Regions from separate parts of the Pantoea sp. Ep11b genome, predicted to be linked through region 1. Evidence: predicted binding sites of a transcription regulator. Region 1 holds the regulator's gene; the other holds the start of a gene.
The links. Region 1 encodes Fur, which represses iron uptake genes when iron is present. Its sites were predicted from a motif close to ATAATAATGAGAACNACTATCAA; they were not measured.

Region 1 (3,389 bases):
AGGCTTTAACCGTTCCGCGGGTTTGTCTCGTCTGCTATTATTCGCTGAATTGTGCTGCGGCACACATCTCATTATCAGGATTTAAGAGGTTATTTTACTCATGGCACTCGTAGGCATCTTCTTTGGCAGCGATACCGGCAATACCGAAAACATTGCAAAAATGATCCAGAAGCAGCTGGGTAAAGACGTTGCAGAAGTGCATGACATCGCAAAAAGCACAAAAGAAGATCTGGAAGCGTTTGATATCCTGCTGCTGGGTATTCCGACCTGGTATTACGGTGAAGCGCAGTGCGACTGGGATGACTTCTTCCCGACGCTGGAAGAGATCGACTTCAACGGCAAACTGGTGGCGCTGTTCGGCTGCGGCGACCAGGAAGATTACGCAGAGTACTTCTGTGACGCGATGGGCACCATCCGCGACATCATCGAACCCCACGGTGCGGTCATCGTCGGCCACTGGCCGACCGAAGGCTACCATTTTGAAGCCTCAAAAGGTCTGGCAGATGACAAGCACTTTTTGGGCCTGGCGATCGACGAAGACCGCCAGCCTGAACTGACCAGCCAGCGTGTTGAGCAGTGGGTTAAGCAGATTTTCGATGAGCTGCAGCTGAAAGAGATTCTGGAAGCCTGATCCTGCATGCCTCAATGTGAGCGCCAGCTCACATTGAGGCAATGGAAATTCCTATAGAAATAATAGCCACATTTTTTTAACTTTCTCCGTTTAATCTGTAGAATACCCGCATCGATCTTCCGCGTATTTTCTCAGGCGGTAAGACGAAGTGATGGTCAAACAGACTCTGCCAGAATCCTCCCCGGCCCGGTGACGTATCCCCTCTCGCCCATGATGATTCAGGCACGCCCTCTGGTTTTCATTTCATCGCTTCAGCTCTATAATGAGACGCAAATGAGAATAAGCGCAGATCGACATTCAAGGCGACAAGCCACAAAAGTGATATTAGTAACAGGACAAAATCCGCATGACTGACAACAACACCGCATTAAAGAAGGCTGGCCTGAAAGTGACGCTGCCCAGACTGAAAATTCTGGAAGTGCTTCAGGAACCTGAGTGCCATCACGTCAGTGCGGAAGATTTGTACAAACGCCTGATCGACATTGGCGAAGAGATTGGCCTGGCTACCGTTTACCGTGTTCTGAATCAGTTCGATGACGCGGGCATTGTCACACGCCATAACTTTGAAGGCGGCAAATCTGTCTTCGAACTGACTCAGCAGCATCACCACGATCATTTGATCTGCCTGGATTGCGGCAAGGTTATTGAGTTCAGCGATGAGTCGATCGAAACGCGTCAGCGCGAAATCGCGACCCGTCATGGCATCAAGCTGACCAACCACAGTCTCTATCTTTATGGCCACTGCACGGTGGGCGACTGCCGGGAAAACGAAACGCTGCACGACCAGTAATTCTGGCGCGGCTGGATACAAAAAAACCGGTGAATGCACCGGTTTTTTTTCGTCCGTACTGCCGCCGGGTCAGGCGACCAGCGTCTCCTGCAGATAACGCCAGCGCGGGATAGTACTGCTGCAATCCAGAATCGCCAGGGAGATGCGGCTCTGATTATTGCCATTCATCATCTGCATTTCGCGATACTGCACCGTGATCTCTTTTTCATGGTGCGACAGGATCACATGTTCACAGGTGGCGATGCGCATCCCCTCCCGCTGCCCCTGCAACTGCCGGAAAAGATCCTCAACGTCATTGAGGTTGTACTCTTTACCCTTCGGCGTCACCATGCGAAATTCGGGATGGAAATAGGACATCAGCAACTCAAAACTGTCATCAGAGCCTGCTGCCTGATTAAAAATACGTTCAATGAGCTGATGTAAAACGACGACACTGTGTTTGGCTTCCTGGGCGAGAGCGTTCATTTTTTTTCCTTCTGTAACCCGCTTTGCGACCGTTGAGAGCGCATAGCCTACCTGAAAGCGGCTAATTCACACTCTGAAATTGATTAATTTTTTTAAACTCAGATTACTCTCACAGGGGGCGCAGGGGGAGTTGCAGTTAGTGCAGAATAAACGTCGGTGATGATGAAAATCGGGGCCATAAAAAAGGGCGATAAATCGCCCTTTTGCCATTTTATGGGGTCAGCCCGAAAATGTTTTACTCGCCGGTTTTTGCCCAGGTATCGCGCAGGCCCACGGTGCGGTTAAACACCAGCTGCGACGGCTTCGAGTAAACACTGTCGGCGCAGAAATAGCCTTCGCGTTCGAACTGGAACGGCTCGCCCGGTTGCGCATCGCGCAGGCCCGGCTCGACAAAGCCATTTTTGATGCTCAGCGATTCAGGATTGATGACCGCCAGGAAGTCCTCGGCCGCGCCCGGGTTTGGCACACTGAACAGACGGTCATACAGGCGGAACTCAGCAGGCTGCGCATGATCGGCAGAAACCCAGTGAATCACCCCTTTGACCTTACGGCCATCGGCCGGATCTTTGCTCAGCGTATCGACGTCGCTGGTGCAGTAGATGCAGGTGATGTTACCCGCTTCATCTTTGGCGACGCGCTCGGCACGAATCACATAGGCGTTGCGCAGGCGCACCTCTTTGCCCAGCACCAGGCGTTTATACTGCTTGTTCGCCTCTTCGCGGAAATCAGCCCGATCGATCCAGATTTCGCGGCTGAACGGCACGTCACGCGTACCCATCTCCGGCTTACCCGGATGATTCGGCATGGTGATAATTTCGTTATGACCCGCCGGCAGATTCTCAATGACGATTTTAAGCGGATCCAGCACAGCCATGGCGCGTGGCGCATTTTCGTTGAGATCGTCACGGATGCACGATTCCAGCGACGCCATCTCCACGATGTTGTCCTGTTTAGTAACGCCAATGCGACGGCAGAACTCACGGATAGAGGCGGCGGTATAACCACGACGACGCAGGCCCGACACGGTCAGCATACGCGGGTCATCCCAGCCTTCGACATGCTTTTCTGTCACCAGCTGGGTGAGTTTGCGTTTCGACATCACCGCATACTCCAGGTTCAGGCGCGAGAACTCATACTGACGCGGATGCACCGGAATGGTGATGTTATCCAGTACCCAGTCGTAGAGACGGCGGTTGTCCTGGAACTCCAGCGTACAGAGCGAGTGCGTAATGCCTTCCAGCGCATCGGAGATGCAGTGGGTAAAGTCATACATCGGGTAGATGCACCACTTGTTGCCCGTCTGATGATGTTCCGCGAACTTGATACGGTAGATCACCGGATCGCGCATTACGATGAAGTTCGAGGCCATATCGATTTTAGCGCGCAGGCAGGCGGTGCCTTCGGCGAACTCACCGTTGCGCATCTTCTCAAACAGCGCCAGGTTCTCTTCCACGCTGCGATCGCGATAGGGGCTGTTTTTACCCGGCTCTTTAAGGGTACCGC
Region 2 (3,389 bases), 510 kb from region 1:
CTGCCCACCGGCTGATATTTCACCCCGGCTTCATACTGCTCAGCGGTGGTCGGCTTCAGCAGATTATTGTTGGGATCGGTGAGGGCGGTCGGGGTGATCGACTGGCTCCAGCTGACATAAGGCGAAATGCCGTTGTCGAAGGCGTAGAGCAACGCAGCGCGACCGCTGACGTGATCATCCTGACGACGGGCGCTGCCGCTGTTGTTCGCCACGATACGGTCATAGCGGCCGGAGAGATCCAGATGCCAGCGATTCAGCTTCATCTCATCCTGCAGGTAGAGCCCGGTCTGATAGTAGCGACGGGTTTTACTGGTCCAGAGGTAGTCAGGCATCTCGCCCACCTGCTCGCCGGTCAGGGCATTCAGCTGCGAGGCTGAGCCGCTGGCGGCCACGATATCATTCTTATAACGGTGGTACTCGCCACCCACCGAGACGCGATGCTCCAGCTCACCGGTGCTGAACTCTGCCGTCAGGCGGTTATCGGTAGACCAGGCGGCCAGCGAGGATCGTTCGCCGGAGTAGTAGCGGTTCAGCAGGTCGGGATTAGTGCGATCCCAGCCAATCTGATAGACCTGATCGAGATCGACATTCGAGTGGCTGTAGCTGCCGGTAGAGGCGAATGACCAGACGTCGTTGAAGCGGTGACCAAAATCGAAACTGTAGATCTGTTCGCGACGTTTAAACTGGTCGAGGTCGCTGTTGCCTTCATAGAAGTCGTTGTTCAGCTTGTAGCCGTTGTGTTCGTTAAGGCTGCCGTCGCCGGGAACGGAACCGTGATAGCCACCAGAGGGATCCTTCTGCAGGTAGGCTTTCAGGATCAGGTGGGTATCCTCATCCGGCTGCCACATCAGCTGCGGCATCAGCGCATATTTCTCTTCGCGCGTATGCGCGTACTGGGTATCGCCGTTGCGCGTAATACCGGTCAGCCGGAAGGCCCACTGATCGTTAATGGCGTTGGTGTAGTCAAACATCGTGCCGGTGGTGGCATTACTGCCGGCCTGCAGCTGGATGTGACCCTCTTCGCTGAACTGAGGACGTTTGGTCACCATATTGACCAGCCCGCCCGGCACGGTCTGCCCATAGAGTGCAGAAGAGGGACCTTTGATCACGTCGACACGCTCCAGGAAGGCGTTATCAACCTGCAGAACGTTGAAACTGCCGCCGTCGCTCATCAGCCGCATGCCATCAAGGAAGGTGTTATCGACATCGCCGCCGTGGAAACCGCGCAGTGCGATGGTGTCATAACGGGTGGCGGCACCGCCGAAATTGGTGAAGACCCCCGAACTGTAACCCAGCGCCTGATTCAGGGTCAGCGCGCCCTGATCCTGCATCTGCTGGCGGGTCACCACCGAGATGGACTGCGGCGTAGTGATCAGCGAACGGTCGTTTTTGGTGGCGCCCTCGCTGGTGGTCGCCAGATAACCCCGGGTAGGGGAGGCGGAATCTTCCAGCGGTTGCGCGGTCACCACCATATCGGCAGCAAAACTCAGAGCGGGCGTGGTCAGCGCCAGAGTGCAGAGGGGAACATAACCTTTCAGCGGCAATGACAGTTTCATCAACATTCCTTTCTTAGCAAAGCGGTCAGGCAGGTGGATAATATTCTTGATAGGCAATCTCATTATCATAATGAGAATTATTACCTTTTATAAATTCGCTGCAATTTTGCCTGCGGATGAAAAAAGTTCAAGTAAAATTCGCTGAAAGGGGGGAGAGGATACCTCCGGCAGGGCCAGAGGTATCCGGAGAGCATTAAGGTTGTGAAGCTGACGCCTGAGGAATATCGTGGGCGCTGTTACAGGTTTTCTCTTTCGGACAATATTTATCAAGCAGCTTCAGCGTAACGCCATTGGTCCAGCCGAAACCATCCTGCAGCGGATATTCGCCGCCACCGCCACCGCCGAGGTTTTTACCCTCGACGACATATTTTTCAACCAGCTTATGCTCCCGGTCATAGGTGTTCTGAACGTTCTGCAGGAAGCGGACGCCCACCTCTTTTGCCAGTTTCGGCTGGTTGTAGTGTTCCAGACCCTCGACGGCGACCCACTGCAGCGGTGCCCAGCCATTCGGCGCATCCCATTGCTGGCCGTTGTTGACGGTCGTAGTCACCAGACCGCCCGGCTTCAGCAGCTGTTTTTCCACCGCGCGGGCGGTGCTTTCAGCCTGCTTATCGCTGGCGACCTGCAGATAGAGCGGGAACAGCGTCGCAGCGGTCAGCTGCGGATGGACCTGCTTTTTCTGCCAGTCATAATCGGCATACCAGTTCTGTTTACTGTCCCAGAGATAGCGGTTGATAGCCGCCTGGCGCTTCTCTGCCCGGTCTGCGAACTGCTTCGCCAGATCGGTCTGCTTGTTCATCTGATAGGCTTTTGACAGCGTCTGCTCCAGATGGAACAGCAGGCTGTTGAGATCGACCGGCGCCAGCTGCGTGGTCCGGATGGTCGAGAGATTATGCGCGTCGGTAAACCAGCGTGAACTGAAATCCCAGCCCGAGGCCGCACCGGAGCGCAGCTCGCGATAGAGTTCCGCCTTATTGCGCTGAGGCGCTTTCTGCGCGGTGGCGATGTCATCCATCCAGGACTCGGTGCGCGGCACGTCACGCGCATCCCAGTAGCGGTTGAGCAGCGTGCCGTCTGCCAGCTTAATCACCCACTTGCTGGCTGCACCCGCCGCGACGTTGTCGCTGTCCGCCATCCAGTAGTCATACTCTTTCTGCAACTGCGGCAGATAGCGGGTGTAGGCCTGGCCGTTATCGTGGGTTGCCAGCAGATCGACCATCAGGCTGAAGAACGGCGGTTGTGAACGGCTCAGGTAGTAGCTGCGGTTACCGTTGGGGATGTGGCCATAGCGGTCGAGCAGGGAGGCGAAGTTATCCGTCATATCCTGCACCTTATCCCAGTGGCCGCTTTCGGCCAGGCCCAGCATGGTGAAGTAGCTATCCCAGTAATAAATTTCGCGGAAGCGTCCGCCCGGCACTACATAAGGTTTGGGCAGCGGCAGCAGCGAATCATACTGACCGGCGCTGCTGGCCGTGCGAGTCAGCACCGGCCACAGACCATCGATGTGCTCACGCAGATTCTGTCCGGCGGGCGGCACATATTTGTCGCCCGCGGCGGGCAGCGTAAAGTTGGCATCGACAAAATGTTTCAGGTCGAAATTGCGCTGTTTCTTCTGCATCTGCCAGTCAGCCAGAATTGAAGAGGGGTCAAATTTCGGCACCGCATCAGCAAAGGTTTTTTGATCCGGATAGAATTTCGCCTGCTGCACGGCATTGAACAGCGGGCCTAAGCGGATATCCGGCGGCTGCGGCTGATTATTCAGCATGCGGCTGCTGTCATCGGCCTGGGCAGTAAAAGCGGGTACGCTCAGCAGCAACGTGAGCAGAAAAGGTG

Region 2: a site for Fur is predicted at 1,603-1,625, ahead of AB1748_RS09435 (TonB-dependent siderophore receptor). Genes of this name have one in related genera too.

What each region holds. Positions count from the first base shown of each region.
Region 1 is NZ_CP160631.1:1,471,890-1,475,278, reverse strand. Features, by position in the region: gene fldA (flavodoxin FldA) at 101-631, shown strand; gene fur (ferric iron uptake transcriptional regulator) at 978-1,421, shown strand; gene AB1748_RS06915 (hypothetical protein) at 1,491-1,886, opposite strand; gene glnS (glutamine--tRNA ligase) at 2,122-3,389, opposite strand, start outside.
Region 2 is NZ_CP160631.1:1,983,756-1,987,144, forward strand. Features, by position in the region: gene AB1748_RS09435 (TonB-dependent siderophore receptor) at 1-1,556, opposite strand, end outside; gene treA (alpha,alpha-trehalase TreA) at 1,750-3,389, opposite strand, start outside.